DNA from 2 places in the Metabacillus litoralis genome. Region 1 is predicted to be linked to the other one. Evidence: predicted binding sites of a transcription regulator. Region 1 holds the regulator's gene; the other holds the start of a gene.
The links. Region 1 encodes LexA, which represses DNA repair genes until DNA is damaged. Its sites were predicted from a motif close to CGAACATATGTTCG; they were not measured.
Positions count from the first base shown of each region.

Region 2: the regulator LexA is predicted to act here: its motif matches at 3,385-3,398, upstream of D9842_RS05590 (DUF6434 domain-containing protein).

Region 1 is NZ_CP033043.1:993,232-1,000,444, reverse strand. It holds gene D9842_RS04695 (hypothetical protein) at 446-1,426, opposite strand; gene D9842_RS04690 (YneF family protein) at 2,479-2,697, opposite strand; gene sirA (sporulation inhibitor of replication protein SirA) at 2,784-3,230, opposite strand; gene D9842_RS04680 (DUF896 domain-containing protein) at 3,412-3,642, opposite strand; gene D9842_RS04675 (YneB family resolvase-like protein) at 3,806-4,468, opposite strand; gene yneA (cell division suppressor protein YneA) at 4,483-4,794, opposite strand; gene lexA (transcriptional repressor LexA) at 4,952-5,575, shown strand; gene glnA (type I glutamate--ammonia ligase) at 5,650-6,984, opposite strand; gene D9842_RS04655 (MerR family transcriptional regulator) at 7,043-7,213, opposite strand, start outside.
Region 2 is NZ_CP033043.1:1,173,319-1,180,531, forward strand. It holds gene D9842_RS05575 (MATE family efflux transporter) at 1-908, shown strand, start outside; gene D9842_RS05580 (YdcF family protein) at 1,194-1,934, shown strand; gene D9842_RS05585 (polysaccharide deacetylase family protein) at 2,021-2,722, shown strand; gene D9842_RS05590 (DUF6434 domain-containing protein) at 2,761-3,348, opposite strand; gene D9842_RS05595 (sodium-dependent transporter) at 3,516-4,859, shown strand; gene D9842_RS26190 (hypothetical protein) at 4,871-5,005, opposite strand; gene D9842_RS05600 (hypothetical protein) at 5,478-5,732, shown strand; gene D9842_RS05605 (C40 family peptidase) at 5,813-6,766, opposite strand; gene D9842_RS05610 (iron-containing alcohol dehydrogenase) at 6,992-7,213, shown strand, end outside.

The DNA.
Region 1 (7,213 bases):
CTTCATGTACTTTCCACCTTAATTTCCTTTAATGACCATCCTATTATTTCACGTTTTTTGTCCTCCAATTTAGATTTGTCATACTATAGTAAACATAGTAGACATATTTTTTAAGCTTCATTTAACTGTTTTAATATATTAAAACAAGAGAATCTATACCAATATAATGGACATAATATCCTCTTAAAATAGCTAATCATTATTGTGTCGAGTGTAAATACGTACCTTGTCATTAAACTTATTCCAAATTATACGAACACCATCTAATTTCAACTCAGTTATATAAAATCATCTTCAAAAGGATGATCAGATTTGTGTAACAACATTGGCGATATAAACATTTAAATACACCTCAAAACAATTGTAACAAATTAGGATGTAAAATAATTGGTAGTTGGAGTAAACAAAATAACCCCTACCAAATCAGGAAAGGGGTTATTTCTACTTAATTACTTATGTCAAACCAAACTTCATCATCCCAACCTTGATTAAATACAACTAAAGGTTCATCATTTTCATCTACCATGAAATATGTCCAACCTTCATGTTCTGCACCTTCATACAAATCGTTTCTTAAGTCTGGTTCAAGACCAGCGATAGAAATCCAGTCATCATACGTTACTCCACTTCCACTAACAGCTTTAAATTTAGCATGATTTATATCATAAGGTTCTTTTTCTAATTCAAGTACTTTTATTCTAAACTTAGCTAACACGTATTTCATACCGGTATCTGGTGAATCATTATACATGTTTGCTTCTTTTACCAAAGTTAATGCTTCATCACCTGAGATAACATCTGTTAGTTCAACCTCATATTTAACATGACCGTCTAACCAATCATCTTTTTCAACAAGTAATGTTTCACCAATTCCTGCTGGATTCTTTCTAGAATTTCTATTATTAAGTTCGTTTAATTTGTCAACAATATCACTTTTTATACTAGATAGTCCATTGCTCACTTTAGCAGGTAACTGCTCATACCCACCAGCTTCTTTAATTTCAACTGCTCTTTTTTCTAATCTTTCAAGTTTTGCAAAGTCACTATTTGCTTTATCAACTCTGTTTGCTGTAAGTGAGTCATTTATTACTTTCATTAATCTATATTGAGACACTTCATAAATAACACGTTCCCTTGCAATTTTCGCTGGCTTCACATACTTATTATTCAAAGCATCTCTGTTGGATTTTCCTGAAACCTTTCCAATTGCTCTTTCAGTCTTCTTAATATCATTAGAAAATGAATCATACTGATCATCAATTGAAGATATGTCACCCGAGTTAATTGTGGAATTGAAGCTAGATAACTTTGTTTTAAGTACCTCACCTAAATTTGCAGCATCAGTGTAACTACTAGCACTAGCAGTATTTACTGTTAATGTTAATGCAACCAATACTGTAAACATTGATAATATTATTTTTTTCATGGTCTTCTCCCTTCAATTTGAAATCTATCAACCATGAAAATATTACCATATATTTCTACAATCTGTAAAACACAGAACCTATCTACTTCAGACTTCTATCTTCAATAGCTTTAACCAAAGCATTTATCATAGAAATAAGAGGGACTTCATAATCATTTGTAACATCATAATCCGGCTTCAATCCCATACTTCGCTAATCTTTCAATTGCAATTTTAGTAGCTTCTGTTATTCAAATAACCACTTCCTTCACATTTAATTTTCCAAATGTATCTGTTACATAGCTCCTAGTGTTTAAATCATAAACAACAACCTCGAGCCTAGCTGTTCCATCATCGTTTGTTTCTGCTGTATCTTTAGCTCTACAAATATCTCATGTCGATATCAACCTGAATCAGATCAACGACTCTTCTGTCAATCCCTTCAATCTTCAACATAAGAAGTGAGATACTTGCTATTTCTTCTGCAAGGTTTTTTAAACGTGATTGCCAGGATATTGACTGTCCTCTGTTTTAGTTTGGTGCAACAATCAATTGTGGTATCTTTCTGTTAGCATCTACAGGGTTTACTATGTTTGTTGTTCACATAATGCTTCATAACTGTTTCTGCATTGCCTTGTTTATTGTCATACGCTGTGTGAGAAGGTGGCAAAGTAATCCCTTTGGGCAACAATTGCTTTTTATGACAATCCTCTAATAAGCCATTCTCAGAAGCTTTACCATTCTCATTTAATTTAATTTCTCTATGTTTAATCTATTTATCGACAAGAAACTGCTTAAGTTGCTTTATTCCTGATTTTTATTTTTCATTGTTTTAGGGGATATCCCTTCGCCTGACAGTGGTAGAAATACTCCTATAAAACATCTTTTAAATAAGCATAAAAAAAAGACCACCCTTCCTGAATTTTTCATCAGAAAAAGTGATCTTCTACGTTATGTAAGAAAGATTAAGCAGTTTATATTAAAAATTCCGAAGAAAGATTCACCAATTATAGTTATTCTACTTAGGAATTCCCATTTGTAAATCGCTTAAAACCTTGCTATATCAACGTTTGTTACTTTTGCATCTTATTCATCTGTGACATCATTTGATTGATTTTCTTTTGGGATGGTTTTTGTCCCATTTGCATCATCATCATTTTCAGCATTTGTTCGTTAATTGGTGGATTTTTCTTCAGGTAATTCATCATATATTTACGCGCAATGAAAAATCCTAGTGCAACCCCAGCAAGTAAAGCTAGAATGCCTACTAGAATAACAACCCATAATTGCATTGTATTTCCTCCTTCGTGTTGTCTATTTTACAGTGTACTAAATCCTTTGATATTATACAACATTTGCACTATAATTTCTTTATATTTTATCCAAAATTTCTTTCTTTTATTGGGTTTAGCCACCCATATCTTTCACCTTTTAAGTCCATTGCTAAAAAACAAGGATCAAATTTTCTTAACACTTCAAAAAATATAGTTTCCGCCTCATAACTTCCATCAGAAGTAAGCTCAAGATGACGATTTTTCACTATTAATGTTGCATTACCAAGATTTCCTTTTAACTCGATTTTATGGATATTTTGGAACACTTGATAGTCTGAACGCTTTGCTAAATGAGTTCCTAGTAATTGATGAATAAATAACATTGGAATGGGCTTAGTTATATAATTAATTTGCTTCTCTAGTGTGTTTTCATGTTCAGATCGGGCAATTGTCCAGTGAAAATCTTGAAACAGATGGTAGATTTTAGACTCACGACCAAAGTAGTGACTTGCAAATTCTTCTTCTATTAAGTATATATAATAGTGTCTCACTGTTTCACTCTCCTCAACCATACTATTTCTCTTATTATAAAAGAACAAAGAAGCAATTATTGTCTTAAACTGGAGAGAGAAGACACTATTTTTGTCGAACATTTGAAACCTATCATTACTTAAAGAAGAATGCCATATTCAGTTCCAATTAAAAAGGAATAAATCATTGATTTATTCCTTTTTAATGTAGATCTTTCCTTCTCTCATTTTTCAGCTTTTGCGGCGTTACATCGTTACCATTCGGGTCAACAACTGTTACTCCCTTTAAAGTGTTTTTCATAGAGGACCGAAACACTTGTAAATACTCATTTCGAAGAGATTGTTGTTCTTGCTTTTCTTTATCAGTTAGCCCTACTGACTTTGCTTTCTTGGATAATTCATTTATTCGATCGATTTTAAATTTCGGTAACATGTTTAATAAACTCCTCTCTTAAATCATATAGACTTCAATCTTACAGCTAACCTCAAAGAGATTAAGTATAAAATTACTTTAAAGTCTTTTAAATGATACAAATGACATATTACTAAATAGAGGAGAAAATAACAACTTTAAAACATATTTTTTCACCAATAATTTACTTATCAAGATCCTGTAGATTATTTTCATCAATATATTCTTGATATCTTCTGTGTACAGTAGCCTTACTAACTCGAAACCCTAATCCCCTAAGAGTTGAAGCAATTTCTCCAAAAGTTAGATTTTTCTTCCTTAGCTTAAGAATCTCTTCTATTGGTAAATCAATCTTCTCACGGCCGCCTCCCTTATCGACGTTCTTTAAATTTTCATGAGGATTGTAGCCATTCTCTATTGCCCGATTCATGCCTCTTTTTATTTTATAATTAATAAGCTTCCGTTGGAATTCTTCAACAGTTGCAAGAATACTCAGTACCATTTCATCTGTTTCGGACAGTTCAGGCTCTCCACGCTCATTTAGAGTAAAAATCTCAGCATCCATTTTTCTTATTTCATGTAAAAGAGCTATTTTTGCGTGACCCCGTCCTAATCTTGTATCATCTTGAACTAATAATATAGATGCCTTCTTTTCTTTTAAAATTGATAGTGCTTCAATCATTCCGTCACGGTCTATGTCATATCCACTATGTCTTTCCTCTATTATCTTTATAACTTCAATATTATGTAGCGAAGCTAATCTTAATAGCTCCTCTTTTTGCCTATCAATAGAAGAATCTTGACTATCCTTCTCTGTACTTACTCTACAATAAACAACTGCCTTCATTATTAGATCATCCTCTACTTACTAGCAATTTGTTCTATTTGATAGATTTCTTCCTTTTCAACAGGTACAAAAACAAATTCACCTGGCTTAACAACATTTGTGTGAATGCCGTTTTTATCCTGTACCCACTTTACAAACTCTTGTTTTGAAATCTGGCTTTTTTCATTAAACTCATCAGCAATTGACCAGAGGCTGTCACCCTCTTTAATTTCTACTTGATGATATTTATCCAAACTTTCTGATTTACCAGTATACGTTATTGCTAGTGTTATTGCAAAAAGGACTAGAAAAAATGATACTACATATGTAAAAGATTCTTTTTTCATTTTATACACCTCATAGGAATATTTGTTCGTATTTGTTGAAATTAGTATAATACGAACGAATGTTCCAGTCAAGCGTTTTTCTCGAACTTATGTTTGTATCTAAAGGTAAATGATGCTATAATAAACATAAATTACAGGATCCGAGGTGTCACAGAGGATGACGAAACTATCAAAAAGGCAACAAGATATATTAACTTTTATTAAAGATGAGGTCCAAAAAAAGGGGTATCCACCTTCAGTACGTGAAATTGGAGAAGCTGTTGGATTAGCTTCAAGCTCAACAGTACACGGTCATTTAGCTAGATTAGAGTCAAAAGGATTAATTAGAAGAGACCCCACGAAACCAAGAGCTATTGAAATACTAGAGGAAGAAGAGACTCTCCATATTCCAAAGAGCAATGTTATTAATGTTCCAGTAATAGGAAAAGTAACAGCAGGTCTTCCAATTACAGCTATTGAAAATGTAGAAGAGTACTTTCCGCTCCCAGATCGATATATATCAGAAGATGAACATGTTTTTATGCTAGAAATTATGGGTGAAAGTATGATAGAAGCTGGAATATTAGACGGTGATTTAGTAATCGTCCGACAACAGCAAACGGCTAACAATGGTGATATTGTTGTGGCTATGACCGAGGATGATGAGGCAACTTGTAAAAGATTTTTCAAAGAAAAAGACTATATTCGCTTACAGCCAGAAAATTCAACAATGGAACCTATTATTCTTCGAAATGTGAGTATACTAGGAAAAGTAATTGGAGTTTACCGCACGGTTCATTAAGCTTGCCTAATTAGGCAAGCTTTTTTATTTGCAAATAAAAAAACTTAACACTAAATGTGTTAAGTTTTTTTCTATTAATACATTGACATGTATTGTTCTCTTTCCCATGGGTGTACTTGCGTACGGAACATATCCCACTCTATTTCTTTCGCTTCAATAAAGTGCTCAAATAAGTGTTCACCTAAAGCATGCTTCATTGTGCTATCTGCTTTTAACAAGTCTAGAGCTTGAGCTAGTGTTGCTGGTAGGTCTACGATACCATTTTCAACACGCTCTTCTTTTGACATAACATAAATGTTACGATCAATAGGTTTTGGAGCTTGAAGCTTATTTTTAATACCGTCAAGACCAGCAGCTAAAAGAACACTCATAGCTAGGTATGGATTTGCTGCAGGGTCAACACTACGAACTTCTACACGTGTACTTAACCCACGTGAAGCAGGGATACGAATTAATGGACTTCTGTTTTGTGCAGACCAAGCCACATAACACGGTGCCTCATAACCAGGTACTAGTCGTTTATAAGAGTTTACAGTTGGGTTTGTTACAGCTGTAAATGCAGGTGCATGTTTGATTACACCAGCAATAAATTGTCTAGCAGTTTCACTTAATTGCAGTTCAGCGTTCGTATCTAAGAATGCATTCTCACCTTTGCTAAATAACGATAAGTTACAGTGCATACCAGATCCGTTTACACCAAACAATGGTTTTGGCATAAATGTAGCATGTAATCCATGCTTGCGTGCAATTGTTTTAACAACTAATTTAAATGTTTGAATATCGTCACATGCTTTAATTGCAGAAGCATATTTAAAATCAATTTCATGCTGACCAGGCGCCACCTCATGGTGAGATGCCTCAATTTCAAATCCCATTTCTTCTAATTCTAGAACGATATCACGGCGGCAGTTTTCACCTAAGTCAGTTGGTGCTAAGTCGAAATATCCACCATTATCGTTTAATTCTAATGTTGGTTCGCCTTTTTCGTCTAATTTAAATAAGAAGAATTCTGGCTCAGGCCCTAAATTGAAATCTGAAAATCCAAGTTCTTCCATCTCAGAAAGAAGACGTCTTAGGTTATTACGAGGATCACCAGCAAATGGAGTGCCATCTGGATTATAAATATCACAGATAAATCGTGCAACTTTTCCTTTTTCTGCTGTCCAAGGGAAAATAACGAATGTATCAAGATCAGGATATAAGTACATATCAGACTCTTCGATTCGAACGAAACCTTCAATTGAAGATCCATCGAACATCATTTTATTATCTAAAGCTTTATCTAATTGACTTACAGGAATCTCTACGTTTTTAATAGTTCCCAAAATATCTGTGAATTGTAGACGGATATATTTTACATTGTTTTCTTTTACTAAAGTTACGATATCTTCTCTTGAATATTTAGCCACTTGAAAATCTCCTCTCCTATTTCAAAAAAGTTTTATATTCAATTTCATACTAACTAGATCAATGAAAAAACCTTGTCATGTCCCCTTGCCTTAATGTTGGTCGATTAAAGCGTCCTGCCTGCATAAGTTCAGATTTTAAGAGCTTACGTAATTCAGCATCACTCAAATCAGGTTTTTCAACAGTTTTATGTTGCTCTTCTTTCTCTTCACTATGTGTACTTTTGCGCAA
Region 2 (7,213 bases), 180 kb from region 1:
GGGGAGCTCCTTTTGCCCTTTTAAATTATGTTTTGATTGGATGGCTGATGGGGTTAGGTAAGGTAAAGCTTTCGTTAAGCACTCAAATTACAATGAATGTGCTAAACATTGTGTTAGATCTCTTATTTGTTCTCGTGTTTGGTCTAGGAGTGGCTGGGGTAGCCTATGCAACGGTAATAGCGGAAATTAGTGCTATTTTCATCGGTTTATTCTTTATGATTCGTACAAAGTTAATTGACTTATCAATGATTCAATGGAGAATCTTAATTGAAAAAGCCCCTTTAGTGAAAATGCTCAAAGTAAATCGAGATTTTTTTCTACGCTCAATTTGCTTGTTAACAATGACAGTTACCTTTACAACAATAGGTGCAAGACTGGGAGAAACAGCATTAGCGGCTAATGCGATATTATTGCAAATTCATTATTTGATGGCCTATTTACTTGGAGGGTTTGCAAACGCTTCTAGTATTGTAGTCGGAAGATCCATTGGTAGTAAGCAGTTTCCTCTTTTCAAGCGAGCGTTATCACTATCTCTATTTTGGGGAACTCTATCAGCTTGTTTATTATCGTTAATAATGCTGCTGTTTGATGAGAGTATCTTCAAAATTTTCACATCTATTGAAGAAGTAAACAATGCTGTTATAGAGTTAGGAATTTGGATGGTCATTTATCCAATCGCTGGTTTTTGGGCACTTCAATTGGAAGGGATCTTCGCAGGAGCGACAGATGCTAAATCGGTTCGAAACTCAATCTTCTATGCGTTGCTTGCGTTTGTTATCGTAATCCTCATATATGGTAGAGATATTACTCCACACGAACTATGGTTGTCATTTACTGTGTTTACTTTGGGTCGAACAGTATTTTTATCGATGTATGTTAGGAAGATTGAGAGAAGTAACTTTAGGTAGAATGTTCAATTAGAGAGCATTTTACTTGTAAATATAATGTGTATTGTCCTTCATAGTAGTCTAGTTGAAGGACTTTTTTTGATCTAAAAAGTTTAATTCTTCAGTGTTATTAAACTCACAGGTGTAGCCACTTTTTCTTTCCTCTATCTATCCTAGTAACTATTATAAGCAATTAAACCCATTGTAATTGATACCAAAATATGACACAATTTGATAGATTTCCAGGTAAACTAGTAATAATTGTTATTTTAGATGATAATTCTATTAAAATTGGGTGAGGGTAATATGAGAAATGTGTTTTGGATTTTTTCTGCATTATTAATTATTTATGGACTAGCATCATTGTGGACAAATAGAATAAACATTGGAATTGTATTTATTCTATTTTTGGGAATGATTTGTTTAGTAGTTAGTATTTATTTTAAGAAGTTAAAACAATATGTACAAAAAAGAAAAAAGCTTAAAAGAACGATATTTATTGTTTTATCCATAGGACTACTTACAGCAGCAAGTTTAGAAGCATTACTATTAAGCGGGATGATTGAAAAGCAGCCTAAAAGCGTTGACTATATTCTCGTTTTTGGTGCTGGAGTAAAAAATGGTTCCCCAACCCCAGTGTTAAAAAATCGTTTGCAAAAAGCAATTGACATGCATGGTAAATATCCAGAATCAAGCATAATCGTATCTGGGGGACTTGATACTGGTGAGCAATATACGGAAGCTTTTGTTATGAAGGAATACCTTATTATTAATGGTATACCGGAGCAATTAATAATGATGGAGGATAAAGCAACAAGTACAAAGGAAAATGCTGATTTCAGTCAAAAGCTAATGTCAGGGAAATCACAAGAAGTAATGGTTGTAACTAGTGATTATCATTTATTTCGTGCAAGTTATTATGCAAATAAAGCCGGACTTACTCCATATCGTGCGGGAGCCCCTATTCCACTAAGTATTGTTCCTCTTACACATTTACGAGAAATGATGGGGATAGGGAAAATGTTGGTGGAAGATGTACTTGATTAATCAGGAAGCAAACTTTTGATTTATATCGAATAGTAAGGCCACATCTACATGAAAATGAATAAATCTTTGGGAAAAGGACGTATTACATGAGAAGAAAGTTAATAGTGACCGGTGCATTGATCCTTTCTATTGCACTTTTACTTACAGGTGCATATAAACTAATGAACTTAAGGAATTATCAAGTTTTCGGTGATTTAATAAATAGTGTTCAGACGAAAGAAAAGGTAGTAGCCCTTACTTTTGATGATGGACCAACTGATAAGATTGAGAAGATTTTACCACTATTAGAAGAATATAATGCGAAAGCTACATTCTTCTTAATTGGTAGTGAACTAGAAAAGAATATGGATCTCGGACAAAAGATAGTGAAAGCAGGACATGATATTGGTAATCATACTTATTCCCATGAACGGATGATATTCAAAAAAATGTCATTTATTAAGGACGAAATAACAAAGACAAATGAGTTGATTCGTCAAACTGGATATAGGGGAGAAATTGATTTTCGACCTCCAAATGGGAAGAAATTAATTGCATTGCCATATTACTTAGATAAGGAAAACATTGAGACAATCATGTGGGACCTTGAACCTGATACCTACAATTCATCTCGTTCAGAAAAAATTTCGTATGTGAAAAACAATATAAAACCAGGCTCAATTCTCTTACTTCATCCAATGTACGATGAAGATGAACTACAAACGCTTGAAGGAATTTTAAAAGCTTTATCAGAAGAAGGCTATTCGTTTACAACTGTTAATGAATTGCAAAGTATAAACGGGAGCTGAACTAAGAAAATGAAAGAGGAGTAAATACTACAAAGTGTTTACTCCTTTTTATGTATACTAACGTGTGAGGATTTGTATTTATTATCTCCCGGTAGAGTTTTTATGGTGTTCCATGCATCTATCGCATCTTTTCGACGTTTTCCCTTATTGGTCGGATCTTGATAGAAATCTCTTATGAATTGATTATATTCAAATTGTGGCGAGAGCTCTTTAGTAAATGAAGGATCTTTTTTGCGTTCTTCTTCTTCATACCAGGCGTTAACGACATCTTTGAATGTTTTCCCAGCATTGTTTTTAAAAAAGTTCTGTATGTAAGTTGAAAAATGAAATTTTTTACCAATTTCTTTTGTGAAAAACTCTCTAATATCTTGGCTGCATCTGTGATTTGAAATAATGACAGTATCCAAAGAGAGAGAATCATATTGCTTTGTTTTTGAACTTTTTTTCTTATGAGCTTTAGGTATAACACCACTTGTTAGAAACATGATAATTCTTTCCGTTAATTCTATTTTTGATCCATATGATGGTATACCAACTTCTTTACAGAAAGTAGCGAGCTCTTCTTTTAGCCAATAGTAATTTTTAAAATCCTCTATGTTCATTTCTTTACATAACTTTGGTCTCATGCTTTATTTAACTCCTCTACAAAATAACCATAAAATCGAACTTATGTTCTATTGTATAGAAAATAATGGATTTGTACAAGGGGAAAATAATATATGAAGTTTATTTTTTATGCTATACCACCTTCCATAAGCTATAATAAAATAATAATTATTTTAAGGGGGAACTAATGAATACAAATAGAGAAACATGGTCATCGAAATTTGGTTTTATCATGTCCTCAGCAGGGGCAGCAATAGGACTTGGGGCAATATGGAAATTCCCCTATGTAGCAGGTACGAGTGGTGGTGGAGCTTTTTTATTACTCTTTATTCTGTTTACTGTTCTAATAGGTTTACCGATGCTAATCTCAGAATTTATTATTGGACGTGGGGCTCAAAGTGAAGCTGTTTCCGCTTATAAAAAACTAGCACCAAACAGTTTGTGGACAATTATTGGACCATTAGGAGTGATTGGCTGCTTTTTATTGCTTTCTTTTTACGCAGTAGTTGGAGGCTGGGTGCTAATTTATACGATAATGGCAATCGGTGGCCGTGTGATAGAACCTAATGCAAGTTATCCAGAATTATTTGGTAGCATTACAGGATCACCACTTATTACACTTCTAGGTTTAGCTGTATTTTTACTTATAAACATGATTGTTATATCAGTAGGAATTAAAAATGGGATTGAAAAAGCAAGTAAGTATATGATGCCGATTTTGTTTCTTCTATTTTTAATTTTGGTTGTTAGAGCATTAACATTAGAAGGTGCATTGGAGGGAGTACGATTTTTCTTACAGCCTGACTTTACAAAAATCACTGCTGAATCTGTTCTATATGCACTTGGACAATCCTTCTTTGCATTAGCAGTTGGTTTTTCATGCATGGTTACATATAGTTCCTACTTAGAAAAAAAAGTGAGCATTCCATCCTCTGCAAGTACAGTTGTTGTCATGAATATTCTAGTATCGTTACTAGCAGGTCTCGCTATTTTTCCAGTTGTTTTTGCGTTTGGATTAGAACCAGCTGAAGGTCCGGGGTTGCTATTTATGGTGCTACCTGCTGTTTTTTCGCAAATGCCTTTGGGTGAGTTGTTTCTAGCTATATTTCTTTTGCTTTTCTTATTTGCAACCTTAACATCATCGTTTAGCTTATTAGAAATTATCGTTTCAGCATTCACTGACAATAAAAGGTCAACACGTAAAAGAACAGCATGGCTATCTGGAGTTGTTGTGTTTTTTGCGGGAATTCCTGCAGCATTATCTTTTAGCAAACTACAGAACTTTCATGTTTTCGGAAAAACAATATTTGATGCTACTGATTTCTTGGTTAGTAATATTATGTTACCGTTAGGCTGCCTACTTATTGCTCTTTTTATCTCCATTAAAATGAATAAACAGTTAGTAGAAGCAGAGTTTGGTATAGGTCATTCACTTTCGCCTATCTTATTTAAAGTATGGAGATTTCTAATGAAATGGGTAGTACCACTTACCATTGTTATTGTATTTTTAAGTACACTCGGTATTATTTAGTAATAAACATATTAAATAAGACCGATGTCTGTATTCAAAAGGGGTTTGAGGTTTTGAAGTACAAAATTAGAAATAACCGTACTATTCGAACGGCCATTTGCACTTACATTAACAGATAATTTTATTAGTAAAAATTCTTGGAACATTGTAATTGTGTCTCCAAGCATTTTTTATACTAAATTTGAAAATAAACGGAAAAGTTCCGTTTAAATAGGGAAATACCAACATTTTCGACAAAATAAGGGGAGTTTTTCCGCTTATATGAATCTATTCTTTAGATTTAGTTATATATATAGAAGTTAACCGGAATATATCCGCTTATAACGGCTTCTTAAGCACCTACCATATACCTTAAACGGAATTTCTCCGCCTATCAATTCCTATACCTCTACGAACAGTATCTTTTTCTTTTTTGTACTTAAAGAAAGAAATACTTATTTGTTCTTTTGTTTATAAGGATATTTTTTTATTGATAAACGATAAAAACATACCTATAATTAATAAGGTAACTGAATTTGAAATACATAATAAGGTGGAGATAAAACTTGTCGGTTTTATTCATTCTGGGTGTTATGGCAATCCTTTTCATGCTGTTGCGGTGATTGTGAGTGTAATTGTATGAGCATGATCAATTATGCTTGGGAAGGTACAAAGTTAACCCGTTTGAAAATGGGGGCAGTTGGCAGTAGTTTCTACCTGATTTTAACGATAGTCTTTTTCTATTTTTTAGTTAGATTAGAGCCTCTTTACCCTGGTGAAGATACGTTTATGAGAGCAGTCGGATTCATGTTTGCCATAATTGTTACTTCTGTTGCCTTTGTTACATGTTTTATTATGACTGGTTTATCTAAAAGAAAAAATTTGAACATTTAATTATAAATAAATAATGAAAAAAGGAGCTGCTGAAATAAGCGGCTCCTTTTTCTATTCATATATGCAACAAATCTAGCATTCTATAAGCTTATTTTTTTAGCACCTAAATAACGTGGCTTCCAATAGGTGTTATTCATATCAGAAATTGTTACACCTGTAGATGAACCAGCATGGATAAATTTATTATCCCCAAGATAAATACCCGCATGTGTTGGACCTGGTGCAGTTGTTGTAAAGAAAACAAGGTCTCCTTTTTGTGGAGAAGAAACGGTTGTTGTTGCTTCCCAGATTGTTGCCACCGTACGTGGTATTTTTATTCCTTGTGTGTTATAAACATAACTTAAATAGCCAGAACAATCAAACCCTGTAGGAGTGCTTCCACCCCAAACATATGGAACTCCGATATATTTTTTTGCCTCAGTAATTAATGCTTCTGCATTTAATGTAACAGGTGCAGTAGCTGTTGATCCCGTTAATTTTAGCACTTGTCCCGTATAAATTGAATCACTCGTTAAATTATTATACGTTTTTAGCTGTGTCACGGTTAAACCAGTATTTATAGAAATTTTCCATAGTGTATCACCAGATTGTACGGTATACGTTGTAGTATTCGTTACCGTAGGAGGTGGTGGAGTAACTGTAGCTTGACCTTCTACGTTTAATACTTGTCCAATGTATATAAGGTCAGATGTTAAGTTATTTAACGTTTTTAAATTTGTTACAGTTGTATTGAAGTTTTTTGCAATTAAAGAAAGGGAATCACCGGATTTTACGGTGTAAGTTGTTATTTCAACTGGTGTTTCATGTGAATGTGGAGCAATTAATGATAATTCTTGTCCAACATAAATGGTAGAGGTCGTTAAGTTGTTATATTGCATAACTTCTTGAACAGATAAGTTATTATTAAAGGATATTTTCCATAATGAGTCACCGCTTTGAACCTTATATGTTACTTCGTGGGCTGAAGCTGGTTTTGTAAATCCAGTCGAAATGACTCCAAGAGTGGCTATTGTTAAGATAATTTGCTTTTTCAAGCACAACACGCTCCTTGTTGTTAGAATTCTATTTCTGCGCAGCTATAAATTCATCATAACGTGTTGGGAGGTTTGATTATACCTCTAAAAATATGGGATAACTAGAGATTTTATCCAATTGATTGTAAAAATGTAAGCGTTTAACACATTTCTCGACAAAAAAGAAGGATTTTCCAAAACTAATAAGAAATTACATAGTATAAAAATCGAATAAAGGTGATATCGATGAATATATCAAAATTTGTAACACCTGAAATTATCTTTGGTAAAAACTCGATTAAACAAGCGGGTGAGGCATGTTTACGTCTTGGTGCTAAAAAGGTATTAATTGTGAGTGATCAAGGAGTTGCAGTAGCTGGCTGGTTAGATAAAGTTGTTAATCTTTGCAAAGAATCTTGTCTTCCATTTGCCACATATACAGATATTACGATTGATCCAAAGGATACC